Regions from separate parts of the Shewanella sp. DC2-4 genome, predicted to be linked through region 4. Evidence: predicted binding sites of a transcription regulator. Region 4 holds the regulator's gene; each other region holds the start of a gene.

Region 1 (8,082 bases), 2.6 Mb from region 4:
GTTTAGGCAATGATTTAAAGGCCTAACAAGCGCATCACTCCCACTTAGCATTACCTTTTCTAAGCTCTGATTAGATATTAATGTCTTGTACAAAAAGAAAAGCCGCGTAAATACGCGGCTCAATACATGCTGTTGAACATACTCTCAAAAAAGCTAGAAATACGTCACTTCCTTCACTCGTTGTGGACGGTTCTGTTGTTGATAAAGCGCCCAAACCTGTGAAAAATCAAGTTCTAACTCAGTGACATAATGCTCGCCTGCTGGATAACTCTTAACGACTCGTGCACCGCGGATCACACCAGAAACTGACGCTTTGACATTATCGTCCGTCAACATCCAATCACTGACACTGCTGTTTGCCGTTATTTTCTGCCCATAAACTTGTTCCGCTAATTCACGATAAGCCACAATTTTTGATGCCTGCATAGCCATCAACACTCTTTGTGATTGCTCTTTAGCCGGTTGAGTCGCTAACGGCGCATATCCTATAGCCGTTAACTTAGGAAAACTCGGCGGCGGCACATCTTCCCATTGCACATATCTATCTTTAGCAGCGCAGCCAGTTAGCATTAGCGCCACAATAACTAAAAGGTAGCGTTTCATTTTCCATCTCCTAAAACACGCACTTCATTCATACCTGGACTCGCCTGACGATATAAGATGCCATTTTGTGACACAATTTGCTCCGAAGGCTGCATGTAGTTTGCCAACTCTTTTTGAGTCACAAAAGTTTGAGATGCCGATACCACGCGATTGTTACTAATGTTCACAATCCGAGTATTGATCGCCATACCATTGGTTACTACGCTCATAGTCGAAACGACAAGATGTTCAACAGGAAGATCTTTCGACAATTTTTGCCAATCTCTCGTCAAAATAAAATCCCCGTCAGATGTGACTCTCAAGCCATCAGCTAAGTTTAAATCCACCACATTAAACTGAAAGCTATGGAGCGACGTCATTAACCCTTGCTGTAACTGTTGCGCTAACGCATTAGTGCCATTCAAATCGCCCACTAATACTGGTGTTGCAACTACGATAGGTTGATCAGAACGCAAAGCATCATTTTGCTTAACGAGCTCAGTCACTATTCGCTGTGCTAAATGGTTAATCACTGCCGTTGGCGGCAACCCATTGCCATCCACTAAACTCGGTTTGGGCGGCGTAACCGGTTTAGCTACACATCCACCTAACATTATCAATGTTAAGGGAATAATCACACGCTTTAGCATTGGATTTACCTCATCTATGGGTGCATTGGCAGTCAAGTGACTCACTTTCTAAGCTTCAAATTTTTAATGAGTAACAAAAACAGCAATCTTCGGACCAATATTAACCTCAGTCCGACAATATTCTTCTATTACACAGTATATCGACTGTAACAATGGAAACTTTATCAAAAGTTCTCATACTCAGGCACGAAATTTGCTTTATTGTCGTATTAGATTAAGAGTCAGAAAACTGGCTCGATTGGTAATATCGCCATTAGCTTAGCGATAAGGATTGAATTGATGCACATACCAGGTTCAGCTTCGCTCATCATTTTGAGCCTTTTTCTACTTTCTTTGCCCACCAGAGCCGAATGGATAGAAGCCAGCGGAGAAGCAACTATTATCAATGGTAATACAGCTCAAGCAAGGGAAGAAGCAATTAATCAAGCTGTTAGCTATGCGACATTAAGCACAGGTATTCAAATATCCAGTGAGCAACAAACCTCTAATGGTAACCTCACACAAAATAACTTTGCGATAAATCGCAACGCCCAAGCCATAAACATCCAACTCGTTAGTGAACAAATTCAGGGAAATAAAATATATGTATCCCTACGCCTCGATCTAAATGATGATCCAACACAACAGTGTCCTAATGGCCAATTAAAGGCCGCTATTTTAATACCTCAAACACAAATAAAAGATCGTTCTCAGCTTAGATATGGACAACTTTCAGGCTTTGAAGAGGTCATTTCAGAGTCGTTAGGGAACACTATAGAAGATTACTCTTCAACTGGCTTTAGTCACATCCATGCTAACGAGCGACTCGATATTGAACAAGACCTAGTGGATATTCGCGGTTATCGACTCCCAAGCTGGCTCAGTGAAATTACCGACAGCCAATATATTCTTCAACCGCAGATCATTGATATATCGATAGAGCCTGTACAACCCACCTTCTTAGGATTTTGGGATGAAGCTCCGCTAAGGCAATTTCAATTCAAACTCAGCCTCTATCATGGGATCAGTGGCGAAGAGGTCTGGAGCAAAAGCTACAGCACATCGGCCCCATGGGAATTTGAAGAACAGGCTATCATTGCTCCCAACAGTAATAGATTCTGGCGTTCCTCCTATGGAAAAAGTATTACTCAATTAATATTGCAAGCTACCCGAGATTTAGACAGCACACTTAATTGCAGGCCATTACTTGGCCAAGTCGTTAGCCGACAAGCAGACAGGATTATATTAAATCTAGGCCGTAAACATGGCATTCGTGTCGGTGATAAATTCCAAGTAGTATTACAACAAAACTTACCCGATAGACTCAATGAAATGCGCGCCGTCGCGACCAAAAGTCGTGCAACGGTAAAAATTGAGCAAGTAAGCGAAGAAAGCGCCACCGCAATCCTTGTAGACCAAAATGCCGCCTACAATGTACAGATAAACGACATAGCGCTTAAGATTTAAGCAACTAAATCATAAGCCTTTTAATCAAAGATAAAACCAGTATAATCACTGTCGTCTCTTCATAGCTCAACAGGATAGAGCAGCCGCCTCCTAAGCGGCCGATCGGGGTTCGAGTCCCTGTGGAGAGACCAGATAGTGACCTTGGTGATATCAAACTCCCAGAAATCTTCCGGAGAAACGGAATGACCGAGCTGTTTGCGTCTAATCTCAATATTATCGTTAAGCGTTGGCCTATCGTAGCCGCTGCGGTCAAAAGCCAAACCATCAATGAATTAGATGCCCACCTTGTCAACGGTCGCAATCAAACTATCAGTGTTAATGGTATTCAACTCAGCAGCCGTCATGACCGCATCGCCGAAGCACGGCTCTTTATCAGTACATTACCTGCAGATGCAACTCACGTAACCGTCTACGGTGTCGGGATGGGAGATGTACCAAGTTTACTTATCGATAATCCACAGTATCTTTCAATTGATGTTTGCATTTTAAATCTCAGCGTTTTTGCCCTCCTCATCAGTTACACAGATCAAAGCGAATGGTTAAGTCATCCGAATGTTAACTTAAAAGAACGCGCCGAGAGTAGGCTTGTGTTACCCTATGTTGGAATAACACCAGATTTAGTATTAACCAGTAATGAGAATGCAATCACTCGAGATTTACTGGTTTATGAGCTTAACCGTAATTTTGCGAATCAAAAACATAATATTGATGAAGTTTCGTTAGCAAGATTAAATGCAAATATTCCAAACTTACTCAATGACCCCGATGCATCACTTCTGTTAAACACTCATCATAATGCTAACTGCGTAGTTATTGCATCTGGCCCAACACTTGAAGATCATTATCCCTATTTATTTGAGCTCACTCAAAAATCTAAATTCTCAAAACCACTTATTATTGCTGTAGATACGGCATTTAAGGCTTTATTCCAACATAATATAATACCTGACATAATTCTAAGTATTGATCCTAATATTAGACCAGATCATTTCCCGATGGAACATACGGAAAATGTCATATTAGTTTATTTCCCCAAGATCAATCCTCAGATAATCGAACAATGGAAAGGTGCAAAATACAGTGCATACTCTACTAGTCACCTCTATGATGAGCTAGCAAATAAATATCCTAAGTTGAGACTATTTACTAATGGTAGTGTAGTCCATCCTGCAATCGATCTTGCTGTTTATTTAGGAGCATACCAAGTATCACTCTTTGGCTGTGACTTCTGCTATACGAATAATAAAACTCATGCGTTTTGGCCTGATGGCCATTTAGGGCCAAAAATCAAAAATGCCAAACATTGGTTAATTAACGGGCATGGCGAAAGAGTACCAACAGATTTAAACTTTAGGGGTTATTTACGTAGTCTTGAAAAATATATAAAACTTAAAAAAAATATCAAGTTTTACCAATCAAGTTTAAATGGGGCGAGAATACATGGTGCACAATACAAGGATTTTTCACAATGAAAGACCAAAAAAACCAACCACTTATAAGCTTATTAATTTCAGCAGCACATAAATTTCGGTTAGGAAAAGAGGCTGAAGGATCGGTACAATTTCGAGAGTGTATTAACCTGTTAGAGCCAATGCTTAACAATTCAATCAAAGAGAATGAAATGACTCTTTTTTTTCCAGCAATGTTAGCAGCTCAGGAACGCTTCGATTGGCTTTCGCTTGCTGATTATTTGGAATTTGATATTCCATCTATTTTAAAAAACGACTAGATCTAAATCATTTTAGATCTTTATTCTCGGTTAATCGTCGATAGATAAATCCAGCAAATGACAAACAGTTAAATTATCAAGAGTCAAAGCAACACTCCCCCAAGACCAACCCACTCCAAATCCTGAAAGTAGTAACTTGTTATTTACTCTTGTTAAATCTTTAGAGAGACTTAAGCAAAGCGCTAGAGGAATTGATGCAGAGCTAGTATTGCCAACTTCACCCATTGATATAACTAATTGCTTATCTGTAAATCCCATTTTATCCCCTAAACGTTTCAACATCATTTCATTTGCTTGGTGCATAATACAAAAATCAACATCACTGATCTGCCAACCCTTTTCAACTAGACAATCATGCATGGACTTTGGAACTTCTCTTAAGGTAAATACAAAAACCTGCATTCCATCCATAAAAAGTTCTAGCTGAGAATTAGGATTCTTAGCTCCACCAAAAGGCTGAATCAAATAAGGAGCCCCAGACCCATCACTACCTAATGAAAAGACCATATCATCACAACCTTCACTCTTCTCTATTGCTATGGCGCTAACAGCATCACCAAATAAAGGGGCAACGGTACGGTTTGACTCACTATATTGCTGACTTGTCGTATCACCAACAACTAATATTGCCTTACTTCTGTTCAAACTAGCTAATAATTGGGAAACTTGCCATAAGCCGTAAATAAAACCAGAACATCCTAAATTGACATCAAAAGCTAGAGTACTCTTGTCTAAACCGAGTAAATACTGCAGTTGAACTGCGTTTCCTGGTAAGGGGTAATCTGGAGTCTGAGTAACAAAAATGATCAATCCAACCTCATCACTCTCCCACAGCATTGTACTTATAAGCGACTTACATGCCTTTGCTCCTAACTCTAATGCTGTTTGTCCTGGATTCACGATACGCCTGGCATGTATTCCTGTTGAAGAAACAATACGAGCCATTTCTTGTGCTCCAACACTTGATAACAGATCTGCATTCACTTTTTCCAATGCAGGTAAAACAGACACAATGCCAGATATAGTGATATTTTTAACTCGGACTGTAGTCATCTTCTATCCTAAAATTTTCAACTATAATTCGCGAAAGTGTATTGCACTCCAGAGGAGTGCAATACACTTTCAAGCTATATTATTCAATGTTATAGTTAAAACCAATATTAATCATTAATTTCAACAAGGCTATTTATGGAAGCAGTGATAAAGTCAGTCAAAATTGCAGGAATGCAAGCTGCAGTACCTCCCCACAGACACTCCTATGTTGAAACACCTGGTATTTTTACCCAAGAAGAAGCTGAAAAAATTTATTTAAGCACCGGCATACATAGCCGACGAATATTACCTTCACATTTATGTGCATCAGACATGTGTATTGCTGCAGCAGAAACCTTACTTCAAAGACTCAATTGGCCACCTGAAACTGTTGATGTACTGATCTATGTGTCTCAAGATTCTGATTATGCACTTCCCGCAACAGCATGTCTCATGCAGCATAGGCTTGGATTACCTCAATCAGCTGCTTGCTTAGATATTAGCTTAGGGTGCTCTGGTTTTGTCTATGGTACATGGATAGCAAGTCAGTTACTTAATAGTTCAAATGGCAAGCGTGCTTTGGTGTTATGCGGTGATACATCCAGCCGTCATTTACTACCAGATGATCGTGGAACACTTCCTTTATTTGGTGATGCAGGAGTCGCAACAGCACTCGAGTATGATGAAAGCTGGTCAGATTCTTATGCTGTTTTTGGAACAGATGGTACTGGTGGGCAGCACATTGCAGTAAAAGCTGGAGGTCGGCGAAATCCGACAATGCCAGAGTTATCGCCCCGCACTAGCGACGAGGAAGATAGGCTCTACAAAGAGTCACGGCTGTATTTAAATGGTGCCGCAGTATTTTCTTTCACTTTAAAAGTGGTACCTAAATTGGTAAAAGATGCTCTCGCACTAGCACAACTTGAAGTAGATGATCTAGATATGGTTGTAATGCATCAAGCCAACCATTTCATTTTGGAACACTTACGTAAAAAAGCAAAAATGTCGGTTGACAAATACTTAATTGATATGAAAGATTTTGGTAATACCTCTAGTGCTTCGGTGCCTTTAGCGATCTGTCATCAATTAAGCGAATTTTTTTCTGAGAAAACTAGAAAAGTTATGCTCGGCGGCTTTGGAGTGGGTTGGTCTTGGGGAGCCATTATCACAGAAATTGGACCAATTATTGCGCCAGAGATTATCGAGATTAAAGATGATTTCGAGCCCCTATCACTAATTCAGCAGTAATTATGATGGATTTAAAAAATAAACTATATATCGTTACAGGGGCTTCATTCGATTCTGATATCGGTCTTGCCATTTGTAAAAAATTAGATGCCCACGGTGCAAAGCTTATATTGATAGGCCGACGAAAAGATGCTCTCGAAGCAACAAAATCACAGTTAATTGGTATTCACCATGTTGTTCCTTATAATTTAAGCCAACTCGACGATATTCAGTCTTGGGCAAAAACTATAAACGAGAGATATGGACCTATTGATGGATTAGTTCATAGCGCAAGCTTCCAAGGTTACAGTCCCTTGCGTAGCATTTCAGCAAAGCAAATTAGCAACTATTTTGATGTTAATTTTTCTGCAGCCGTAATGTTAACCGCAGCGTTTTCAAAAACGAAATTTTATTCCCATAATGCTAGCTTTATATATATAGGTTCTGTCGCAGGACAGCGTGGATTGAAAGCTCGAACTTTATATGCAGCATCAAAGGCTGCACTCTCTTCAATGGTTCAATCTGCAGCACTAGAACTTGCTATTAAGTCCATAAGAGTAAACTGTGTTGCACCTGCAGTAGTTAGCGGGACAAAAGCAGATAAACAATTTCAAACCATTGGTGACCAACAATCCCAAGCACTGATCGCTGCCCACCCTTTAGGGCTCTGCTCTCCAGAAGATGTTGCTAATAGTGTATATTTTTTGGTAAGTGATTTGAGTATAAAAATAACTGGCACTACATTAATTGTAGATGGGGGCTTTCTTGCAGGATAAAGCACGTATCGTTTTATATGGTAATAGTAGTCAGCAAATTGGCGCTGGCCACATTATGAGGTTGTTAGCATTAGCGCAAGCGGCACAAACTCAATTTGAAATAGTATTTATCTATAAGACATGCTCAGACCTGCTATTACAGAAACTACACCAACAAGGTTTTTCAACTCATGCAATAAATAATCCATTAAATAGACGTGAATTAATGGATCTGAAACCAACGGCACTGATTGTTGATGATTATTATTTAACCGCTTCAGAATGGCGCATACTAGAAAATTTAGATATCTATCTTATTAAGTTAGATGATGCGCTAGATAATAATACCTTTACTGCAGATCTTATCATCAATCCAGCACCTAATGCTCCTGTAGATAGATACAAACAATTTGCACCAACAGCGACCCTTTGTTTAGGAACAAAATACACCTATTTACGCCAAGAATTTACATTATGTGACTTCATCCCCTTAGCTAAGCGAAAAAATTTACTCATAACCTTAGGTGGAACAGACAGTAAATCTTTAGCACTCCCCATATCCAAACTGTTACTTGATAGCCTCCCAGAAATAGAAATCCAGCTATTACTAGGCACAGTTCACCAACATCAGTTGTTACTTGAAGAATTGCAAAAGGAACAT
Region 2 (8,082 bases), 2.5 Mb from region 4:
GCAAAATAATATCCATCAACTCTGCGTTAACGCTACGCTTGCCTGTCCGCAATAAATCGAAGGTATTCTCAGCCTCATGACAAACATCCACCATGGGAGTTAAGCTAAGAAAGCCAGCACCACCTTTAACGGTATGAAAACCTCGAAAAATGGCGTTCAGCAAGTTAGTATCATCAGGATTATTTTCAAGCGCAACGAGTTGCTCTTGCAGAAGCTCTAAAATTTCACCGGCTTCGATTAAAAAGTCCTGGAGTATCTCTTCATCTACATCAAAGGCCATCAAATTGACTCCCAGTTAGAAACCCAGACTCGATAGAAGATCATCCACTTCGTCTTGACCCGTTACCACATCTTGACGAAGCTCGGCATTCATTATCGGGCCTTCTGCTTCAATATTATTTTTCTGAGCAATCTGACTTTCAATCATAGGTTGCTCACCAAATACCGTCAGCATAGAAACCAGATTACTTTCTACTTCCATTACTAGATCAATAACACGACGTATTATTTGTCCTGTTAAGTCTTGAAAATCTTGCGCCATCAAAATTTGATTAAGCAATTCACGTAATCGAGTCGAGTCATTTGCACTACGAGACATAAGGTCTTGTACATCGTGACAAAGGCCCTTAAATTCAGTCAGCGCTATCTCGCGTCGCATTAATCTGTCCCAAGATGGCATGACATTTTGAATATTTACGGTCACGGCATTAGCCAAAGGTAAACATTCTTCAACCGCATCCATGGTTTTATTTGCAGCTTGTTCGGTCATGTCAATAACGTAATTTAAACGTTGCTTGGCATCGGGGATCTCTGTATTGGCTAATTCAGCAAGACGATTATCAACTTGAAAATCCATCAGCGCACTATGAAGTTGCCGAGTTAATTTACCTACTTCTTCGAATAATTCTCGTTGCAGTGGAGCAGCAAGCTCCCGAAATAAATCATCTGCCTGACTTTGCTCACCTGCACTTAATAATTCAACTAAATGCTGAGCTTGCTCGAGCGTGATGAGCCCTGATGTTTGTGACTTCATAGCTCATCCTTGCTCAAGCGAGTCGTTCGAATATTTTATCTAACTTCTCTTTCAGCGTTGCAGCGGTAAAAGGCTTAACCACATAACCATTCACTCCCGCTTGAGCGGCAGCAATAATCTGTTCACGTTTTGCTTCAGCAGTCACCATTAATACGGGTAAATGCTTTAGCGAATCATCAGCGCGAATTGCTTTTAACAGATCGATTCCTTGCATACCAGGCATATTCCAATCTGTAACAACAAAATCAAAATCCCCCTTTTGCAACATCGGCAGGGCTGTTGAGCCATCGTCTGCTTCTTGGGTGTTATTAAACCCCAAGTCTCGCAACAAGTTCTTGATGATACGCCTCATTGTCGAAAAATCGTCAACAATGAGAATCTTCATATTCTTGTCCAAGGTTTCCTCCGGTGAGCTGACATTCTGTGCTCGATTAATAATTATACTTATGTCCAGTGCTTGAGTTTAGCTTTCAATCGCAACATTGCCTGACTTAATATCTGGCTAACCCGCGATTCACTGACTTCAAGAATGGCGCCAATCTCTTTTAAATTCAATGCTTCATCGTAGTACAGGGATAACACTAATGCATCTCTTTCAGGCAATAATTTAATTGCCTCAACCAGAGCAGAATGAAATTGGTTCTCAGCTAATGCTTCAAATGAATCATCATCGGACCGATCACTCACTGTAAGTATATCCTGAGATACGCCTAAATCTTCTATCCCTATGATTTTTCCGACAGAAACATCGTTAAGAATATGATGGTACTCATCGAGCGTCATATCAAGTTTTTCTGCAATTTCTGTGTCGCGTGCATCACGGCCCAGTTCTTGCTCTAACTCATCAATAGCGTGTGCAACCTTACGATTGTTACGATGAACGGAACGAGGGACCCAGTCGCCACGACGAATTTCATCTAACATGGCTCCACGTATGCGTATGCCGGCGAAGGTTTCAAATTTCGCACCCTTGCCACCATCAAACTTGGATGATGCTTCTAGTAACCCCATCATCCCAGCTTGGAGTAAATCATCTAACTGCACAGATGCAGGTAGTCTGGCGAGTAAATGATGCGCAATTCTTTTAACCAACGGAGCATACTGTTCAACGATCGACGATTTATTGTCTAAACAAGTATACGCAGCGGCTTTATTCACTCGTTTTTTCCTCTTGAAAATCTGGTCGTTGTACTAAACGCTCAACGAAAAACTCCAAATGCCCACCAGGTTGCTGCGGCACAGGCCAGCTCAAAATTTTATTTGCCAATCCTTGATAAGCAATTGCCGCTGGTGATTTAGGATAAGCTTCAACCACCAATTTTTGTTTACGAACAGATTTACGTAAGTTTTCGTCAAATGGAATAGTGGCGACTAATTCAAGTGCAACATCTAAAAATCTGTCGGTCACTTTACTGAGTTTAGCAAATAATTCCATACCTTCGCGTAAACTACGCACCATATTGGCAACTATTTTAAAACGGAACACACCATGCTCACGGCTGAGAATTTTAATCAGGGCGTAGGCATCGGTAATCGAAGTGGGTTCATCACAAACAACGACTAACACATCCTGCGAAGCACGTGAGAAACTGAGCACCATATCTGAGATCCCAGCCGCAGTATCTACGACTAGAATATCAAACTGAGTCCGCATCTCACTAAATGCACGGATTAATCCAGCATGTTGCGCAGGGCTTAATTCCACCATCCCCTGTGTTCCTGAGGTGGCAGGTACTATGCCTATCCCCTTAGGACCACGCACGATAATATCGTCAAGCTCTGCATCACCAGAGAGAACATGAGAGAGGTTACGCTCGGCACGAATACCCAGCATGACGTCGACGTTTGCTAAGCCAAGGTCAGCGTCAAGTACCAAGACACGCTTGCCTTTTTCGGCTAATGCCACAGCAGTATTAATAGAAACGCTGGTTTTACCCACGCCTCCTTTACCACCAGTGACCGCGATTACTTTCACTTTTTCGTTATAGGGTTGATTCATCATACGTAAACCACTTGCTTGATCCAGGGTCATAAATCTACTCAAATGCACAGGCCATATTATCTGACCACGCTGTGTCTTGTAATGATTGTTGTTCTGTACTATCTAACGCTGCGAGTGCCTGCTGGGCTAAATCTAGGGTATCCGCAACTTTCATATCTTCAGGAACTCTTTGTCCATCAGTAATATAACTTAATGGTAATCCGTTTTGGATCAACACACTTAATGCCCCTGCTAACGACACAGATTCATCGAGTTTTGTGAGAACGACACCAGATAGGGGAATGCGTTTAAAATGATTGACTGCATCTTGCAGCACACGGCGCTGCCCTGTCGCAGACAGTACCAGATAACTGCGGATAGGTATCCTGCTATTTGCAGTTAAATTATCAAGTTGCTGGTAAAGGCGCATATCTCGCTGTCCCATGCCAGCCGTATCTATCAATACTAGCTTGCGATTCCTAAACTGATAGAGAATTTGCTCTAATTCATTTAGATCATGAGCTTGCTTTACTGGGCAGCCCATTATTTTGCCATAAGTTGCTAATTGCTCATAGGCTCCGATGCGATAATGATCTGTGGTAATTAAAGCAACATGTTCAGCACCATGATGTGCCGCAAAACGGGCAGCAAGTTTAGCTAATGACGTTGTTTTACCAACGCCAGTAGGACCAACTAATGCAACCACCCCGCCCTGTTTCACAATGTCATCACCCTGATTGTCAAGCATATTAGCGAGACTTTGTGGTAATGCTCTGACTAATTCAGCCGGCGTATAATGCTGACTCAGCGCGGCTAATTTATTTGCAACCGCAGGGGAGAATTCAGCCTCAAGTAATTTGGCTTCGAGCATAGCACCGACGGGATCGATGCGTTTTTTATGTTCCGTCATCAAGGAGGATACTTGATGTGTCAGTAAATTACGCAGTGATGCTAATTCATCACGCATAGCTTCAATATCAGCACTTTGTTTTAGTGATGTTTGTGGCTTTTTATCAAACGAGGAAGGCGCTTCACGACGTTCTGGTTTCACAGCAGTAGGGGCTTGTAAGCCCTTAGCCCATGCAGGTAACTCGGCATCAACTTGCTGATGTGACATTTGTTGATTCAAACGGCTTTGCTGCTTCTCAAGTAAGGCTTGTAATGAGTCTGCAGGAGCGGCTGGCTTAGCGCGAGTTTCTACACGAACTGGCTGCTTAGCACCGAGGGACACGAGATCGTCGCTCACGTCCATAAAGGTCGGTGCTGGCGCAGTGGCTGCAGTTTTTGCTTTAGGTTCGTCATAGTCAACGGCAGCGACAATTTCGATGCCACCGTTCACTTTTTTATTTGACATAATGACGGCATCTGAGCCGAGTGTTTCTTTCACTTGGGCCAGTGCGGCGCGCATGTCTTTGGCAAAAAATCGTTTAATCTTCACTTATGCGTCCTCTACTGGCCGACTGCAGATACGATACGTATTTGCTTCTCATCAGGTATTTCTTGATATGAAATGACTCTGAGATTAGGAATAGTATGTTTAACAAAGCGTGACAGCGTCGCGCGTAACATACCTGACGTCAACAATATGGCGGGTTGTCCGACCATTTCTTGCTTCTGAGCCGCATCGGCAAGGGACTGCTGCATGCGTTCTGCAAGACCGGGTTCAATATTAGGACCATCACCACCAGTTGCTTGCATTGACTGATGCAACATCTGTTCCAACTCTGGCGCCAAAGTAATGACGGGGATTTCGAGCTCTGGGCCTGAGATCTCCTGAACTATCATACGTTTCAAAGCGATACGTACAGCGGCAGTCAAGACTTCAGTGTCATTGCTCTTAGTGCCATATTCTAACAAAGTTTGCACTATAGTACGCAAGTCTCTAACTGAAACCCCTTCATTTAATAGGTTCTGCATCACTTTTACGACATGTCCTAGTGGCATGATATCTGGAATAAAGCCATCAACCAGCTTAGGTGAGTGTTTCGCAAGCATATCCATCAGTTGTTGCACTTCTTCGTAGCCTAACAACTTAGCGGCATTATTTGTGAGTAATTGACTAATATGAGTTGCAACAACAGTGGCGGCATCGACGACGGTATAACCTAATGTTTGTGCGTGCTCACGTAACTCAGGAGCGATCCATACAGCTTCTAGGCCAAAAGCGGGATCGCGCGTTTCGATACCATCGAGTTTGCCATAGACTTGACCAGGGTTGATCGCCAATTCGCAATCATGACGAATATCTGCCTCTCCGACGACGACGCCCATTAATGAAATGCGATACGCATTAGGCGATAAATCTAAGTTATCGCGAATATGCACCGCGGGCACTAAGAAGCCTAGTTCCTGAGACAACTTTTTACGCACGCCTTTAATGCGGCTTAGTAACTCGCCACCTTGGCCCTTGTCTACCAGAGGGATCAAACGATATCCAACCTCAAGACCAATAGTATCAACATGATGTACATCGTCCCAACCTAGCTCTTTAGGCTCTTTATCTTGTCTTTCTATTGGACCCGATTTCACTTGTTCTAGCGCTTTAAGACGTTTGTTTTCATTTCGTTTATAAACAAAATAAGCTGCACCAGCAGTCATAAAGGCAAAGCTTAAAAACGCCATGTGCGGCATACCAGGAACAATACCCATTACAAACAGGACTCCGGCGGCGATACCCAATGACTTATGACTGTCAAACATCTGACTCATCATCATTTGGCCCATATCACCTGACTCGTTTTGACGAGTCACCATCAAGGCTGCGGCGATTGACAATAATAGACCAGGGATCTGCGCCACTAAACCATCACCGATAGTCAGTAAGGTATAAATTTCAACCGCTTCAGAGAAACTTAAGCCATGCTGCACAATCCCTATGATGAAACCACCTACGATGTTGATCACTAAGATCATGATACCGGCAATCGCATCCCCTTTAACGAATTTGGACGCACCGTCCATCGCACCATAGAAATCGGCTTCACGGGTCACTTCGGCACGGCGTATTCTCGCTTGGTCTTGATTTAAGGTTCCAGCATTTAAGTCAGCATCGATTGCCATTTGCTTACCCGGCATAGCATCCAAGGTAAAGCGGGCACTGACTTCTGCGATACGACCAGCACCTTTAGTAACTACCGCAAAGTTGATGATAATCAAAATGATAAATACCACTAGACCAACGGCATAGTTACCACCGATCACCACAGAACCGAAGGCTTCAATCACCTTACCCGCGGCATCACCGCCATTATGACCCTCAAGTAAAACCACACGAGTAGAGGCAACGTTGAGCGCAAGACGTAATAATGTCGCCACCAGTAACACAGTTGGGAAGGCAGCAAAATCTAAGGGTCTATCGGTATAAATAGCCACCAGCAATACGATGAGAGCTAACGCAATGTTGAATGAAAAGAGTATGTCTAATAGAAATGGAGGGATAGGTAAAACAATCATGGCCAATGCAGCAAGCACAACCACCGGCGTGCCAATGCCTTTAAAAGTGCTGAGCCTAATTTGTTTTACTTGACCAAGAGTCGCTTTAACATCCATTCGCTATAACCTAAACTTTGACGTGTAATAGCATAAAGCAAAAAACGCGCCAACAAGATTAAAGCCATTAATGAAGGAAAGATATGTACTGTGACTGATTGATATACATAAAATTAGCCATAAAAACAAATGAACTCGACATCATCAGCTTTACCAATGACTACCATCTGAGACTAGTGGTTCAATATTTCAATTCATCTGGTATAGGTTGATTAAGTGGGACAGGAATAGGTTTACGACCGCGTCCTTTTTGATATTGGCGCAGCTGGAATACATAAGCCAAAATCTGTGCGACAGCAGTAAACAAACCTTCAGGGATCTGCTGGTCTAACTTAGTCGTATGGTAAATCGCCCTTGCAAGTGGTGGGGCCGAGACAATCGCAATATTGTGCGCGCGGGCAATCTCACGTATTTTAAAGGCCACATCATCAACACCTTTCGCTATCACAAAGGGAGCCGCAGAGCGCTGCACATCGTATTTAATCGCAACGGCAAAATGCTCAGGGTTAACGACAATCACATCGGCATTTGGCACTTCAGCCATCATACGCCTTTGTGCTAGTTCACGTTGCATCTGCCGTATATGCCCTTTCACCTCAGGTTTACCCTCAGTGTCTTTATATTCATCTTTTACTTCTTGTTTGGTCATCTTAAGTTGCTTGTTGTGATTCCAAATTTGGAACGGCACATCGATGACGACAATAAATAAAATCGAGGAACATAACAGGATAAACATCCAAACCAACAAATCTAATGCATGGTAAACATTACCTGGAAGATGGTCGCTAGACAGCAACATAATGTCATTGAAATAGAAGCTTAATAAAAAATAAGCAGAAAACGCTACTACCGAAAATTTTGCAATACCTTTGGTGAGTTCAACCAGAGCCTGTACGCCAAACATACGTTTAAAACCAGCAAGGGGACTCATTTTACTGGCTTTTGGCATCATAGCTTGGGTCGAAAAATTGATCCCTCCAAGAGAGACGTTACCGATAAACGCAACAACCACAATCAGTAGCATAATTTTAGCCATGGGCCAGGCTATTTCACTCGCAACAACGCCCCACACTTTGAACATTTCATTCGTATCAAAAATTTGCGCCCTATCCATGGTAAATACAATTTCAAACACCCGAGTTAGGCTAATGGCCAAACTTGGGCCTAGCATATAAAACCCACATGCTGCCGAAATTAATACCGCTGCAGTTCCAAGTTCTTTCGAACGTGCAATCTGTCCTTTTGTTCGCGCCTGTTCTAGACGCCTCCCCGTGGGTTCCTCTGTACGTTCATCACTTGACTCTTCAGCCATGGGCTTCTCCTAATCCCATCATATCAAGCCATCAGCGTTACATTGGAGCGCTAACATATCGCAAAGCAGCACTTGAGCCGTCGACCATACTTCATCGAAGTGTGCCATTACCGGTGTTAGGGTTAACCACAGAATAAACAGTCCACCAATCATAGTGATCGGAAAACCAATAGAGAAAATATTCAATTGTGGCGCGGCGCGGGTCAT
Region 3 (8,082 bases), 380 kb from region 4:
TTTATCCATATTCAGTTTGGCACGCTTTTCGTCCCCCAGCGCCCAGTAGGTTTTAGATAAACCGAAGAAGAACTCATGACGATAATCCGCTTTTGCCAACGCCCTTTGATACCAAGCCAAGGCCTCGTCGTATTGATGCTCATCATAGGCTTGCTGCCCCATGTCATAGTAATAATAGGGATTACGTATTCGCGCTAATTCAAGCACTTTATTAATTTCGGCCCATTCATCAAGCCGCCCCTGCTCCCCTAAAATCAAGGCTAAGTTATAAAGCGTTGTCAGATTTTTCGCATTAAACTTGAGTGCATAGCGATAAACCTGTTCGGCCCGCTTTTCATCACCTTTATGCCGGTAAATAATGGCGAGCGTGTTGAGTGAAGGAACAAACTGGCCGACTTTTAAACCCGCTTTAATCAAGGCATAGGCCCTGTCTAAATCACCGTTCACCAAAGACTCTGCGGCCATATTGTTGTAAAACATGCTGACTAAGGTCTGCCGATCCACTTGGGTTTTACCGTATCCCCGTAGAGCTCGCTCTGGCATAAAGTCCACTAAAACTGCGGTAGATGACACATAAACTGAATGTGCGTTTTCAGGTGGAAGTAAGCGTAAATTCACATGCCCATTGATTAAATAGAAATCACCTTGCTTATCCCATACGGGTTCTATCGCGATATCTTGATACTCAGCACTCACATTCAATATGTCCGCTAACGCAGAAGTCATGACCACTAAAGACATGCAATTACCCGCCCTTTGGGCATAGGTTTCACGGGCAATTTGGGTCAGATTATCTTGATATCGAAAATCAATGTTAGCGCTATTGGTTTGACTCGCATTGATATAACTAGCTAACCACTCGTTGGCTAACATTTTGTTATTATGTGAAAAAGTGTATATCCCATAGCGACGTTTTACGTCTGTCACTACCTCGGGTGGCAGATAAAAAATATCCACAACAGAAGGAATATCGGCCACAGGGGTAAACAGTGAATCGGCAAGTAACGACTCAAGATCCGACGGATTAGGCTCAATGGTCGTCGAGCTACAAGCAAACAATTGACTGAATACAACGCTCAAGATCGTACTCAAGTATACGGCTCGGAATAGTTTCGACATACGCCCTCCCACACCATTAGCTCCTATTTGAGCTTATTACAAATGGCGAAAAAGACGACATAAAATGGTTACAAAAAATGATAATCGCGATCGATTGAAAATAATCGCAAATAATTTAATGAATTAACTATTGTGAAGGTCGGTCAACTTCTATGTATAACTCACGCTGCTGATAATGATACGGCCGATAGTTATGCTCTCCACAGGTAAAATGTCGATAGGGTTTCATGACCGTAACGCAACCTGAGGGTAAAGCCTGCAGAATTTGGATTTGCTGCTGGCGACGAAGCGACTCCTGCCATTCAAAATCCTTGAGCACTTGATCACGCACGGCAAAGGCATCGACAGGCTCACTTGAGCGATTAACGATCACTTCTCCTGCAAAGGCAGAAACCGATATCCAGCCAGAAATGACGATAAGACTTAGTCGCGAAAATTGACCTATTGTTTTTATATTCAAGCTCATAGAACACTCCTTAATTTATGCAAGAAAACAGAATTGCTCAGTAATTAAGCTTATGACCCTGTGCTAAAACTTCAATCACAGTGATTACCCATAAAAAAGCAGAGCCTAGGCTCTGCTTCACTATCCCTCGCTCCAAGCTAAGCATCAAGGTGAATCACGCATTAATGTGCAAGTTTAATCAGCCCGCATTTTTGACCGTAACAAACTCAGGATAGGCATCAATACCGCAGTCAGAAGCATCCATACCGTTGTATTCTTCTTCCTCAGTAACACGGATCCCCATGGTTATCTTAATCACATACCAGACAGCAAATGATGAGCAGAATACCCAAGTGAAAATGATCGCTGCCCCCGTCAACTGTCCGGTAATAGTTGCATTGGCATTGGATAATGGCACACACATTAAGCCGAGGAAACCAGCCACACCGTGTACTGAAATCGCACCGACGGGATCGTCAATCTTAATGCGATCTAAGCCCACAATCGAGAACACCACCACACCGCCCGCCACTAAACCAATCACACCCGCCATTAACAATGAAGGCGAGAGAGGATCTGCCGTAATCGCCACTAATCCAGCCAAAATACCGTTAAGGATCATGGTCAAATCCGCTTTACCCCAAATCATCTTACACACGATAAGAGCTGAGATGGCACCAAAAGCCGCTGCAGTATTAGTATTCACAAACACTTTCGCCACTGAGCTTGCATTCGCCGCATCCGACACCATTAATTGCGATCCGCCGTTAAAGCCAAACCAGCCCATCCACAGAATAAACATACCTAAGGTTGCCATTGGCAAGTTAGAGCCTGGAATAGGATTCACTTGGCCGTTAGGCCCGTATTTACCCTTACGCGCACCGAGCAATATTACGCCAGCAATCGCCGCGGTCGCCCCCGTCATATGCACAATACCGCTACCGGCAAAGTCTACAAAGCCCAGTTTAGCGATAAAACCTTGGCCCCAAGTCCAATAACCTTCTACTGGATAGATAACCGCTGTCATCACCACAGAGAAGAACAAGAAAGCCCACAACTTCATCCGTTCCGCCACAGCACCAGAGACAATTGACATCGCCGTTGCCACAAATACAACTTGGAAGAAGAAGTCAGATTCTAATGCATGGCTCGCATCTGCTGATTGCGAACCAATTAAGGTGCCAATTGACGGTAACCAGCCACCTTCAGTGTTATCCACATACATGATGTTGTAGCCAACCAACAGATACATCACACAGGCAATCGCGTACAGCACAACGTTCTTAGTTAAAATTTCAGTGGTATTTTTAGAGCGAACTAAACCCGCTTCTAACATAGCGAATCCCGCCGCCATCCACATGACTAAAGCGCCAGAAATCAAAAAGTAAAAGGTATCGAGTGCAAAGCGTAGTTCAGTGACTGTGCCGCCTAATTTCGTTAATTCTTCCATTGTCAGCCCCTTATAGCGCTTCAGTATCAAGTTCACCCGTACGGATACGGATAGCATGTTCTAAATCAACGACGAAGATCTTACCGTCACCAATTTTCCCCGTATGGGCCGCAGTGGTAATGGCTTCAATCAACATGTCGAGATTTTCAGCCTTAGTGGCAATTTCTAGTTTTACTTTTGGCAAAAAATCCACCTGATACTCGGCGCCGCGATACAACTCTGTATGCCCTTTCTGACGGCCAAAACCTTTCACTTCGGTCACCGTCATGCCCTCAATACCAATTCCGGCGATAGCTTCACGGACATCATCCAACTTAAACGGCTTGATGATAGCGCTGACTAGTTTCATCCTGACCTCCAAAAAAACGCGATTGTTATTAACTTGTATCAAAGGTAATTCAATCATTAGGCCAACAATTTAATCCATTGATTATTATTGATTTAAATTGTTTAACACTATTTTTTAAGGTTAAAAATGCACCATAATCGAGCACTAACTGGTGCGATGCACTCTTTTAGTGAGCAGTTTAAGTGCGACAGCTATTCGACCTTAGGCCTATTGGTAACAAGGTTAAATTAGGGTCTACTGGGGGAAGCGTAAATCGAGATGAAATCTGAGCATCACAACACAAGCTCTTAGACAAAAGCGAAGATCATCACTAAGACAATCATCAAGCGCAGAAGGAAGGCCCGATGTTAAAACCAGAAGAATGTGTTCTCGTTATCGTCGATGTGCAAGGAAAACTTGCACAAATCATGGATAACAGTGACAAGCTGCATCAACAACTACAGACCTTAATCCAAGGCGCACAATTATTTGAAATTCCCATACTCTGGTTAGAACAGCTACCCGATAAACTCGGAGCAACTAGCCCTGAGCTGCAAACCTTACTTGCGAAAACCAGCTCACCCATTGCTAAGCAGCATTTTAGCGGCTGGCACTGTGACACGTTTGCAAAGGCATTAACTAAGACGAATCGCAAACACGTCATACTCGCGGGTATTGAAACCCATGTGTGTGTTTACCAAACCTGTTGTGACCTTATCGAACAGCAATATTCGGTGCATTTAGTCGCCGATTGCGTATCGTCACGCAGTGCTGAGAATAAACAACTCGGGATCCAAATGATGACGGCCAGAGGCGCCCTATTAACTAACGTGGAATCGCTATTATTTGAATTACAACATCAAGCCCAAGGCGAGCGGTTTAGGGCGTTATTAAAACTGATCAAATAACGATTTAGCCCGTGGTATTTGCCAGCATGATCAGCGCCTGACATTACTCGATATTTTTTTCCATAAAAAAGCCCCCGCTGAGTCAGCGAGGGCTTTTGTTTGCATGAGGGGTTAGCTCATATCGAAAACTCAACCGCGATTGATTAAAACCTACTTATAAGTGGCTTCGCGTTTTTTCGCTTCTTCATCCCACTTAGGTAACATGTCTTTCTTGAATGCTTCTTTCTCAGCATTCATCTTTTTCATGTCCATACCTAAGGCCGCTTGTGCTTTAGCTTTAGTAGAGATATCAGGAATCGCAACAGGATCTGTGATGCCTTTTTTACCGAGTAATTGCGCTAACTTCACACGAGCATCAGCAGCTTTACTTACCGAAGTTCCCAGAATACGCAATGCTTCATCCGGTGCGTGAGCTGCAACACCATGGGAAGCAATCGCTAAATCCCAACGCCATTGTGAGTGGCGAATATCTGTCAGTATGGGTTTCATTTCTTCTTCAGTTGCGCCAGCTTTCCACGCAGCCTCTGCTTCAAAGTGTGCTTTGACTAATTGCTCTTCCGCTTTCAACTTCATTTCTTTGACTTTGGCTTTACGCTCATTAGTCACGCCAACCAAAAACTCTTTAGTCTGGCTATGGCAAGTTGCACAGGTTTCTTCAAAACGGTCGAATGGATTGCCCACTTTATGATCGGTAAACTTCTTACCTTCAGCACTGGTCACTTTTGGCATGTGACAGTCAACGCAACTCACATTATTCATGCCGTGAATACCCATTTTCCACGTTTCATACTCTGGATGCTGGGCTTTTAACATTGGTGTCTTAGAAAGGGCGTGTGTCCAATCAGAAAATTGGATTGAGTCATAGTAGACTTCCATTTTTTCAACTGTTGTACCCATATCCCAAGGGAATTTAACAAAATTCTTTTTGTCGTCAGTTTTCTCAAAATAATACTCAACGTGGCACTGAGCACATACCATTGATTCTTTATCTTGTTTAGACGCTTTGCTAAAAGGTGTACCTATAGCTTCAAAAGCACGGTCTGCATAAGGGCGTGAAATACGTAACTTTGGAGAGCTTTTTTCATGGCAATCACCACAACCAATGGTATTTGTCACTTCAGGGCCACCCTTTGACCACTTACCTTTGAAGTAACCATCTTCGCCTTGCTCTTCAATCAAGCGAGGTACATCAGGGCTCTTACAGCTCCAACATGCCATAGGCAATGGACCATCTTCCGCATTTTTCGGCGCACCAGTACGTAGGGTATTACGCACGTCGGTCACGGCATACATATGGCCGCGAGGAGCGTTGTAATCTTTTGCGAATGCATAGCCAGCCCACAGGATCACCATATTAGGATCCTGCCCAATCGCATCGACAAGTTCTTCACTCTTTGCGGTATCATGCCAGCTATTATATTGATTCTTAAATTTATCTTTATAAACTTCGTTGCGAGGCTCTGTTTTATCACTCGCCATTGCGCCCGCTGCCATGAAGCTGGCGGCAACCAGTGCACTCAGTGCAAAGGACTTACCTGTCATCTTCTTCATCATCTCATCTCCGTGTTGCATTATTGTTGTAAATCACGACATCTCCATGGTCAAACTTAGTGATTAAACCCTGCTAAAAATATACCTCTTAGGGGGTATCTAGGTTGAAGTTTGCGCTAGATCAAAATGTAAAGGTGTTGTTGTTCACATTTCTATACTTTTGTTAATGTATTACATTATTTTCTAATGTAAAAACCACTGCAAAGTGCCATAACAGCGGCCATCAAAATGAACAGCGGATTAATGAAACGAGGTAGTCTCACCTCAAAAATCTTAGGATTAATGTTAGTACTTATTCTGCTCTCTAGTAGTTTATCGACTTTTGCTATCATCAATTTGTCCTACAGCTTAGGCGACGCCAAGGCGATTAATGCCTCAGGGTCGCTGAGGATGCAAAGCTATCGGTTAATGTTTTACGCCAACTCAGGCAGTGATGCTGCGCAGGATAAAATCACCGAATTCGAAAATACGCTCTATTCCGACACATTAAAGCCCTCGGAAAGTTGGTTTAGTCCGCCAGAAATTGCCGCTCAATATCAGCTTGTCATCGATAAATGGCTGGTGATGAAACACTACATAGAACAAGAAAACTCCCGCGATTATGTCGCCTCACTGAAGGACTTTGTTGATACCATTGATTTACTGGTGCTTGAGATGGAGCACTACGCCGCCTTTAAACTCAGGCTCCTTGCCGCCAGCCAAATATTAGGCTTAGGCGTCATGCTCATTATCGCTTTTGTGGCCGTGCGTTTTACAAAGAAGAAAGTAGTGATCCCACTGCAAAAACTGATGGAATCGGCCAACACGATTTCTAAGGGTAATTTTGAAATTGAAATGCCCGAGACCGAATATATTGAACTCACAGCGCTGACCCATGCCCTACAAAAAACGGCTAAGGAACTCGCGACGCTTTATGGCAACTTAGAATCGCAGGTAGCAGAAAAAACCTTAGCACTGACAAGGGCCAACAACGAGCTGGCATTCTTATATGATAACCTACTGACATTAAACGCAAATAAACTCGATTATAAGGCTCTCAAGGCGGCGCTGAATCAGTTAAAAGGCTATGAATCACTCGACTACCTAAGACTCATCATTCAATACCCAGAGCAAGAGCTTGAAGTGATTGAGGCCGATGGCGGTTGGCCAGATATGACTCAAGAGAGCACCCGTTTCCCACTGCAATTTGAGCAGGCTAATTTAGGCTATTTAGAGTTAATTGCCGACCAAACACCCAATATCGCCTTGTTTAACAATTTCGCAATTATGCTGACGCGCTCAATCGTGATCCACAATGCCACAGAGCAAAGACAGCAACTGGCGCTAATGGAGGAACGTGGCGTGATTGCCCGGGAGCTGCACGACTCTTTAGGTCAAGTGCTATCTTTCCTAAAAATCCAAATTAGCTTATTACGCAAAAACTTAGATTGCAGTTGCCGCAGCCCGATCGTTGAAGCGCAGTTAACCGAAATCAACGAAGGTGTAAGCACTGCCTACGTGCAGCTCAGGGAGTTACTATCCACCTTTAGGCTCACAATTAAAGAGCCCGATCTAAAAAGTGCTTTAGAGGCTATGCTTGAGCAACTCAGGACAAAGACGAATATAAAGATAACCTTAGACTATAAACTTGCGCCACAATGGCTAGAGGCAAAGCAGCACATCCACATACTGCAGATCACACGAGAAGCGACGTTAAACGCCATCAAACATGCTGAGGCCAGCCTCATTAACATCCATTGCTATAAGGATGACGAGGGTATGGTCAATATTGATGTTTGTGATAACGGCATAGGTATTGGACATTTAAAAGAACGAGATCAACATTTTGGCATAGGTATAATGCATGAACGAGCCAGTAAGCTTTCAGGTAAAGTCGAGTTCAGCGACAATGATTTAAAGAGATTTAAACCTGCTATGGCAACCACGACTGAGCAAGGATGCAATGCACAAGACGACGCACTCAAACCTAACAGCCCATTAAACCTTGTGCAGCACAGCAAGGAGTCAAGTGGCACTAGAGTGACGCTTATTTTCCCATCTCAACAGGAGCCTTCAAATGGGTAAACCTTATTCCGTACTGGTGGTCGATGACCATCCCCTCTTGCGCAAAGGCATCTGCCAGCTCATCGCTTCAGATCCTGACTTCAGCCTATTTGGCGAAGCCGGTAGTGGTTTAGACGCATTAACCGCAGTGGTCACCGATGAACCCGACATCATATTGCTCGATCTGAATATGAAAGGCATGACAGGCTTAGATACCCTCAACGCCATGCGCCAAGAA
Region 4 (8,082 bases):
ATCTCCCCGTGATGAATGTCGTCGGTTTAGCGGTCAGTGTTGCTGACGGCCACCCCTATGTACGCCAACACGCCCATTTTGTGACTACGCTCAATGGTGGCCACGGTGCACTGCGTGAACTCACAGATCTGTTACTCCTAAGTCAAAATAAATTCACTTCGGCCCATGGAATGAGTATATGAGTCGTGTGACACTCGCAATTATCGCTTTTTTTGGAACTGCACTAGCGCTTTACTGGCAGGTCCAGAACAAACACAGCGGTGATTCCGATAACAGAGTAAAAGATCAAAATACCCCAGATTTCATCGTTGAAGATCTGCGCAGTGTTGAGTTCAATGAGCAAGGACTAGTGAATAGCCGTGTGACGGCGAAACACATGGAACATTATGATTCAACGAATCAAACTTTCTTTACTCAACCTGTTTATCTTGTTTATCCAGACCAAGGTAAAGCACAATGGCAGCTCAGGGCAGATCAGGGCAAGCTAAACAAGGAAACTGGCAAGGTTGTATTAGAAAATAATGTTATTATCGATGCCATTAGCCCAGAAGAACCGATTCAGACCTTGTCCACCAGTTATCTGGAACTCGATCTCAACACTATGATAATGACCTCTGACCGTACCATTTACGTCACAGGGAAAGATTTTAATATTCAAGGCCAAGGCCTTTATGCCGACCTCAACGCGCAAGAAGTGCAATTGACCAGTCAGGTAGTAGGAACATATGAAGCAAAATAACGTATTACTTGCCAGCCTAATGCTAATTATGAGCATGAGTGCTTTCGCGAAAGTGGGCGACTTAAAGCAAGAAGTCAAAATTAAAGCTGTGAGCCAAACTGCGGATATCAAAAACAACCAGATTATCTTCTTTGGTCCGGTGGAAGTTACCCAAGGCTCAATAAAAATCCAAGCAAATGAACTGCGTGCATTTTCCGCTGAAGGTGAAAATAGCAAAACTTTAGTCGCCACAGGCAACCCTGCTACGTATAGCCAGATATTAGACGATGGCCGTCCTGCATCGGCTAGCGCGAAAGAAATTCGTTACGATATGGCAAGCCGCACCTTAACTCTGAAAGGTATGGCGTCATTAGATCAAGCAGGTAGCCAAGTTACAGGCAATTTAATCCGCTATAACATGATTCAACAGAAATTGATGGCCGAGAGTACTGGCAGTGGTGACGATCGCGTAATCACTATTATTCAGCCTGAAAACTATCAAGATGATGCTAAATCAGACGCTCCGGCGGATAAACCTGTAAAAAAGCAGGACTCTAAATGACCCAAATCACCTTAAGAGCACAAAATCTGGCGAAAAGTTACAAGAGTCGCCAAGTGGTTAAAGACGTCAGTCTGACGGTAAAAACCGGTCAAGTCGTTGGCCTACTCGGTCCAAACGGTGCAGGTAAAACCACGACCTTTTACATGGTTGTCGGGCTAGTGAAGAGCGATAAGGGACATATCTTTATCGACGATGATGATTTAACCGCAGATCCTATGCATCTGCGTGCCCGCAAAGGCATAGGTTACTTACCGCAAGAAGCCAGTATCTTTCGTAAGCTAACTGTTCATGACAACATCATGGCCGTACTGCAAACTCGTAAAGAACTTAAAAACGAAGAACGAGAAGAAGAACTAGAACATCTGCTCGAAGAGTTTCATATCACCCACATCCGTGACAGCCAAGGCATGTCATTGTCGGGTGGCGAACGTCGTCGCGTCGAAATTGCGCGGGCTTTAGCCGCTAATCCTAAGTTCATTTTGCTCGATGAACCGTTTGCCGGCGTCGATCCTATTTCGGTTATCGACATCAAGAAGATTATCGAACAACTCAAAAGTCGCGGCCTTGGCGTACTGATCACAGACCATAATGTCCGCGAGACATTAGATGTATGTGAACATGCTTATATTGTGAGTCACGGAAACCTGATTGCCGAAGGAACTCCAGCAGAGATCTTAGACAATCAGCAAGTTAGGGCTGTGTACTTAGGTGAACAATTCAGGCTATAGTTAATCGAGCGAAGCCAATGGAGGCAATTTATACCGCCATTGGGCTTCACTCAAGATAATAATAAGCGACCTCATCCAACAATAATAACGTAGGGATCAGCGGTAACATGAAAGCGTCACTCCAGCTCAAACTGGGTCAACAGTTAACCATGACGCCACAACTACAACAGGCTATACGTCTGTTGCAACTGTCGTCATTAGAACTGCAGCAAGAGATCCAGCAAGCATTAGATTCTAATCCCCTTCTCGAGCTGGAAGAGGATCAATTCGACGCCACTAAAACCCCTGTAAACCAAACGCTATCCGATACGGATTTCAGTGAATCTAGCACTCTGCCACCAGAAAAAGACAGCTCCACCATAGATACGGCAGAGTCGCTAACCAAAGAATCCATGCCCGATGAGCTCCCCATGGACACCACATGGGATGAAGTGTTTACCGCCTCCCCAAACTCAGGCCCCGGCGGCAGTCGTGAAGACGATATGCCCTTCCAAGGCGAGACCAGTGAAGGTTTGTACGAACACTTAGAATGGCAAAAAAACCTCACGCCGTTTTCTGAAACCGATTTAGCCATTGCCACCGCCATTATTGATGCCATCGACGATCAGGGCTATCTCACCCAAAGCACTGAAGAAATTCTCGAAGCCATGGGCAATCCTGAAGTTGAGCTTGACGAAGTCGAAGCCGTACTCAAGCGTATTCAGCATTTTGATCCCATAGGCGTTGCCGCCCGCGATTTAAGTGAATGCCTGCTGATCCAACTGTCGCATTTCGCCGCTGATACTCCCAACCTAGAAAACGCCCGTATGCTGATCAAAGATCATTTAGATCTGATCGCCGCCCGTGATTTTAGGTTATTGATGCGTAAGACTAAATTAAAAGAAGATGAATTAAGGGATGGTATAGCACTTATCCAAACCCTCAATCCTCGCCCAGGTTTGTTGATCACGCCCAATAATGACGAATACGTTATCCCAGATGTGTCTGTGTCGAAGAAAAATGGCCGCTGGGTCGTTGAGCTTAATCCTGACTGCATGCCAAAAATCAATGTAAATCAACATTATGCTTCTATGGCACGCAGTACCAAAAACCAAGCCGATAGCCAATTTATTCGCGGCCATCTGCAAGAGGCTAAATGGTTTATTAAGAGCTTAGAAAGCCGTAACGATACTTTGCTTAAAGTTGCTAATTGCATAGTGCAATATCAGCAAGGTTTCTTTGAGTATGGTGAAGAAGCCATGAAGCCTATGGTGCTTAACGATATTGCCGAAGCGGTAGAAATGCATGAGTCCACCATCTCACGGGTCACAACTCAAAAATACATGCATACCCCTAAGGGACTTTTTGAACTAAAATACTTCTTCTCTAGCCACGTCGGTACTGACGATGGTGGTGAGTGCTCATCCACAGCAATCAGAGCCTTTATAAAGAAACTGGTGGCAGCGGAAAACCAGAAAAAACCATTAAGCGATAGTAAGATGGCACAACTTCTGGCAGAACAAGGGATCAACGTAGCCCGCAGAACCATTGCGAAGTACCGAGAGGCTATGCTTATTCCACCTTCTAATCAGCGTAAAAGTTTATAACCTACAGTGGATATCGGAGGACGTTTCTATGCAAATAAACCTAAGTGGACACCATGTCGAAATTACCGAATCGTTACGTGCATATGTAGAAGAAAAGTTTTCAAAACTTGAACGCCATTTCGAACAGATCAATAATGTGCACGTTGTGCTCAATGTTGAGAAAATGCAACAGATTGCCGAAGCGAGAATAAACCTCATAGGTGGTGAAGTTTTTGCTACTTCAGAGCATGCTGACATGTATGCCGCTATAGACGCCCTGATTGACAAGCTTGACCGTCAGGTTATTAAACACAAAGAGAAGTTAACAAAACACTAATAATGGAACTTTGTACCATACTGCGGCCGGAGTGCACTACCTGCGCCACTCCGGGCAGCAAGAAAAAGGTACTGGAACTCATCAGCGACTTAGTCGCTGCCCAGTACCCGACCCTCTCATCTCAAGAGATATTCGAAAGCCTAGTGGCGCGCGAAAAGATGGGGAGCACAGGTATAGGTAACGGCATCGCCATTCCACATGGTCGACTAGCCGATATAGATCAGCCCATTGCCATACTAATTAAGTGTGAAGAGCCGATAGCATTTGATGCTATCGATAAGCAACCTGTTGATATTTTATTTGCACTACTGGTGCCTGCAGACCAATGTCAGCAGCACTTAAGTACCTTGTCTTGCATGGCCGAAAAGCTGAGCGACAAGCAAATATTAAAGCAATTACGCAAGACGCATGATGAAACGGAACTCTATCAGGTAATCACTGGATGAAACTGGTCATAGTGTCGGGCCGCTCAGGCTCAGGCAAATCTGTCGCCCTTAGGGTACTCGAAGATCTCGGCTATTATTGTGTCGATAACCTTCCCTTGCCATTGATTGGCAGTTTGCTTGAGCAACTCAAAGGCAGTAACGATCTCGTCGCCATCAGTGTCGACGTGCGTAACATGCCTGAGCAGGATAAGGTCTTAGTAAAACAACTCGCTAGCCTACCTCCAGATACTGAGTTAACGAGCTTCTTCCTTAACTCCAGCGATAAAATTCTGCTCAAGCGTTACAGCGAAACCCGCCGTTTGCATCCTTTGTCGAAGAGCCGAGTCTCTTTGCAAGAAGCGATAAAGCTGGAGGGGAAACTGCTCGAGCCTATGTCAAAACTGGTCGATCACTACATAGATACGTCGAATTTGAATATCTATGATTTAAGCGACCAAGTCAGACAAATTCTCCTTGGTAGTGTCGATAAAGAACTCGTGATCAACTTCGAGTCCTTTGGCTTTAAGCACGGAATGCCCACCGAAGCCGACTTTATGTTCGATGTGCGCTTCCTGCCCAATCCCCACTGGGAGTTGGCGCTGCGGCCATTGACTGGCTTAGATGAACCCGTAGCTGAGTTCTTAAATCGTCAACCACTGGTTAATAAGTTCATCTGGCAAATCGAAAACTTACTGGAGACTTGGCTGCCGCACCTCGAGCGTAACAATCGCAGTTATTTAACTGTGGCCATTGGCTGCACAGGTGGACAGCACAGATCCGTTTACGTCGCAGAGCAATTGGCCAAACGCTTTAGTAACGGTAAACATAAAGTTTATGCCCGTCATCGAGAGCTCAATAATGCCAAAGCTTGAACGTCAGATAACCATCTGTAATAAGCTCGGTTTACATGCCCGTGCCGCCACTAAGTTGGTGGTACTGGCTTCCGAGTTTGATGCGACCATCACCTTAATCCAAGGCGATAAACAAGCATCGGCCGCCAGTGTGCTTGGCTTGCTGATGCTTGAAACTGGCATGGGTAAAACCATCAAGCTTATCGCCGAAGGCCCAGATGCAGAGCCGGCTCTCGATGCCATTTGTGCCTTAATCGACGCTAAGTTTGACGAAGCCTGTTAGTTTCACTTCACACTAAGCACTTCATCGTTAGTTTCACTTCATGTCTAGTTTTAAAAACTTGCCATTCACACATGGCAAAACATTTGTCGCTCGACGATACAAGCCACAGGCGATTACACTAGCGGTCATTGCGCTGGCCTTAACCTTACCTTAGCCGTCTTAATCTATGTCATCGACTGACGCTTAGTCACCGCAAAATCCTAGCCCAACACTAAGATCTCAAACCAATTTGCCGCACAATGGAGGACAAATGCCCGTAGATAATGCAGAAAACGATCACACCGGACATAGTCTTGACCAGTTAAACCAAGCGCTTAGCAGCGGCATGTTCGTGCATGTGCGTAATATGCTGCAAAAAATGGCCGCCTCAGATATCGCGCTGATCTTAGAATCATCACCGCCAAGTGCCAGACAAGTATTGTGGCAGCTCATCGATCAGGAACAAATAGGCGACATACTCGATGAGTTGAGTGAAGAACTCAAAGACCCACTGATCCGCAGCATGAGCCCTGAGCGAGTCGCGAAAGCGACAGCAAGCATGGACACCGACGATCTCGCCTATATTCTGCGAAGTCTTCCCGACGCCGTTTACAAACAAGTGTTGCAGTCGATGACGGAGCAAAATCGCCTGAGGGTAGAACAAGCCCTATCTTATCCAGATGAGACCGCCGGCAGCTTGATGAATACAGATACAGTCACCTTAAGACCCGATGTGAATATCGATGTGGTGCTGCGCTATCTTCGGCAAAGGGGCAACCTACCCGACACCACAGATACCTTATATGTGGTCGACAAACAGGACAAAGTCCTTGGCGGTGTTAGGCTGGCAGATCTGCTGACTTGCGCGCCAAGCACCACAATTCGCAATATCATGGATCCCAATATTCAAAGTATTCCGGTGAGCATGTCCGACAGCGAAGTCGCGCAGAAATTCGAACGCAATGACTGGGTATCGGCACCTGTCGTCGACAGTGATGGTAAGCTACTCGGACGTATCACAATCGATGACGTAGTCGATGTTATCCGCGAAGATGCTGAACATTCCATGATGGGTATGGCGGGGATGGACGGAGATGAAGATACCTTTGGTCCTGTGCTAAAAAGTACCCTACGTCGCTCGCTCTGGCTTACTATAAACTTATTCGCCGCCCTGCTTGCCTCGTCGGTCAGCAATATGTTTGAAGGCACTATTGAGCAATTTGCCACTATCGCCATCTTGATGACAATTGTCCCTAGCATGGGCGGTGTTGCCGGTAATCAGACCTTAGCGCTCGTGATCCGCGGTATTGCTTTAGGCCATATCGGCCAAAGCAACGCTCGCTGGCTTATCGGTAAAGAGCTATCGATTGGTTTTCTCAATGGCTTGATGTGGTCGATTTTAGTCTTTGTCGCCGTGTGGCTATGGAAGGATGATATGGCACTGGCGGGATTAATTGGTAGCGCTATGCTGATCAATATGACAGTAGCTGGGCTTGCAGGTGCGAGTATTCCATTGATTTTAAAACGACTTAAAATCGATCCTGCCCTCGCTGGCGGTATGGTGCTCACCACAGTCACTGACGTGGTTGGCCTGTTCGCCTTCCTCGGGTTAGCGACGCTCTACCTGATGAACTAACGCTTTAACAGTTTGAGCTAATAACAAAAACGGCACCTCAAAGGTGCCGTTTTTTATCCCGCAGGAAAACTAAAGAAGGCTATTTTGCCGGAGGTTGGAAACCATAACTGCTCAAAATCGCTTGGCCTTTGGTCGATAGAATAAACTCAGCTAACGGCTTAGCGACAGTATTAGCGCCTTGTAAAACCAGTAAACCATAGTCGGCACCCACGGCGAGTTCCTGCGGTAAGTCGATGATTTGTAAACTCGGCACTTCTTTTTTAGCCAGCACAGCATTAGTGCAATAGGTTAAAAAGATATCCGCTTGCTTGTTTTCCATTACCCAGCCATAGGGGTTACGATCCTTAGGCGATTTAACGCTCTCAGGGCCGCCCGTCAGTTGTAATGCCTTGGTCTCTAACGCGGCTTTCGCATTAGGTTTTACCACTTCGGCCTTAGCAAAAACGGCCCAGGCATAATCACCCGCGGGGTCGGCTTTCGGGGTTGAGGTGCCGACTTTAACCTTAGGATCTAACAAGGTATCGAGTAAGGTCGCACTCGTCACCTGAACTGTGTCTTGAGCAACAGCGCAGAGTTGATTACGGGCAAACATTTGCACCGCTTCGCCCTGACCCGAATCCACTAATGCCTGTGGATGTTTCATATTCGCCGAGGCAAAGATATCGACTTTCTCGCCCTCTTGAATGCGCTTTAACAATAAACCTGAGGGCGCATATTGCGCTACAACACTTATTTGCGACTGTGCTTGATAAGCAGCAATAATATCACTCATCGCAGCCTTTAAACTGCCTGCGGCGCGCAGTTCTATCGGCGCGGCTCCTGTGGTCACTTCGGCTTTCATCGGCACTCCTTGTACAGCAGTCACCATGATGACAGGACTTAAACTCAAGGCTACTAACACATTTTTGCTTATCATAGTCATATTCTCCTTTAGGCACTAAAAGTCATTCTTGTGACTTATCCCCATACAGAACGTGAAATCGATAAAGGGATCAAGC

Evidence for each region. Region 4 encodes sigma-54, which starts transcription at its own class of promoters, with help from an activator protein. Its sites were predicted from a motif close to GTTGGCACGNNNNTNGNNT; they were not measured.
Region 1: HQQ92_RS05505 (flagellar assembly protein FlgT) is a predicted target of sigma-54. The motif match lies at 1,413-1,431, and genes of this name have one in related genera.
Region 2: flhA (flagellar biosynthesis protein FlhA) is a predicted target of sigma-54. The motif match lies at 6,599-6,617, and genes of this name have one in related genera.
Region 3: HQQ92_RS18355 (P-II family nitrogen regulator) is a predicted target of sigma-54. The motif match lies at 3,411-3,429, and genes of this name have one in related genera.

What each region holds. Positions count from the first base shown of each region.
Region 1 is NZ_JABRVR010000002.1:1,078,203-1,086,284, reverse strand. Features, by position in the region: gene HQQ92_RS05520 (flagella synthesis protein FlgN) at 1-26, shown strand, start outside; gene HQQ92_RS05515 (LPP20 family lipoprotein) at 154-603, opposite strand; gene HQQ92_RS05510 (FlgO family outer membrane protein) at 600-1,232, opposite strand; gene HQQ92_RS05505 (flagellar assembly protein FlgT) at 1,512-2,678, shown strand; tRNA gene HQQ92_RS05500 (tRNA-Arg) at 2,734-2,809, shown strand; gene HQQ92_RS05495 (motility associated factor glycosyltransferase family protein) at 2,861-4,150, shown strand; gene HQQ92_RS05490 (hypothetical protein) at 4,147-4,407, shown strand; gene HQQ92_RS05485 (ketoacyl-ACP synthase III) at 4,438-5,460, opposite strand; gene HQQ92_RS05480 (3-oxoacyl-ACP synthase III family protein) at 5,596-6,687, shown strand; gene HQQ92_RS05475 (SDR family NAD(P)-dependent oxidoreductase) at 6,690-7,442, shown strand; gene pseG (UDP-2,4-diacetamido-2,4,6-trideoxy-beta-L-altropyranose hydrolase) at 7,432-8,082, shown strand, end outside.
Region 2 is NZ_JABRVR010000002.1:1,121,969-1,130,050, reverse strand. Features, by position in the region: gene HQQ92_RS05750 (chemotaxis protein CheA) at 1-280, opposite strand, end outside; gene HQQ92_RS05745 (protein phosphatase CheZ) at 296-1,033, opposite strand; gene cheY (chemotaxis response regulator CheY) at 1,047-1,430, opposite strand; gene HQQ92_RS05735 (RNA polymerase sigma factor FliA) at 1,478-2,191, opposite strand; gene HQQ92_RS05730 (MinD/ParA family protein) at 2,184-3,065, opposite strand; gene flhF (flagellar biosynthesis protein FlhF) at 3,070-4,452, opposite strand; gene flhA (flagellar biosynthesis protein FlhA) at 4,464-6,563, opposite strand; gene flhB (flagellar biosynthesis protein FlhB) at 6,745-7,875, opposite strand; gene fliR (flagellar biosynthetic protein FliR) at 7,894-8,082, opposite strand, start outside.
Region 3 is NZ_JABRVR010000002.1:4,039,367-4,047,448, forward strand. Features, by position in the region: gene HQQ92_RS18340 (tetratricopeptide repeat protein) at 1-1,119, opposite strand, end outside; gene HQQ92_RS18345 (hypothetical protein) at 1,247-1,585, opposite strand; gene HQQ92_RS18350 (ammonium transporter) at 1,764-3,014, opposite strand; gene HQQ92_RS18355 (P-II family nitrogen regulator) at 3,025-3,363, opposite strand; gene HQQ92_RS18360 (hydrolase) at 3,708-4,250, shown strand; gene nrfA (ammonia-forming nitrite reductase cytochrome c552 subunit) at 4,401-5,804, opposite strand; gene narQ (nitrate/nitrite two-component system sensor histidine kinase NarQ) at 6,030-7,865, shown strand; gene HQQ92_RS18375 (response regulator) at 7,858-8,082, shown strand, end outside.
Region 4 is NZ_JABRVR010000002.1:3,664,314-3,672,395, forward strand. Features, by position in the region: gene kdsC (3-deoxy-manno-octulosonate-8-phosphatase KdsC) at 1-182, shown strand, start outside; gene lptC (LPS export ABC transporter periplasmic protein LptC) at 179-739, shown strand; gene lptA (lipopolysaccharide transport periplasmic protein LptA) at 726-1,280, shown strand; gene lptB (LPS export ABC transporter ATP-binding protein) at 1,277-2,008, shown strand; gene HQQ92_RS16730 (RNA polymerase factor sigma-54) at 2,116-3,594, shown strand; gene hpf (ribosome hibernation promoting factor) at 3,623-3,910, shown strand; gene ptsN (PTS IIA-like nitrogen regulatory protein PtsN) at 3,913-4,356, shown strand; gene rapZ (RNase adapter RapZ) at 4,353-5,207, shown strand; gene HQQ92_RS16750 (HPr family phosphocarrier protein) at 5,194-5,469, shown strand; gene mgtE (magnesium transporter) at 5,720-7,084, shown strand; gene HQQ92_RS16760 (molybdate ABC transporter substrate-binding protein) at 7,164-8,000, opposite strand.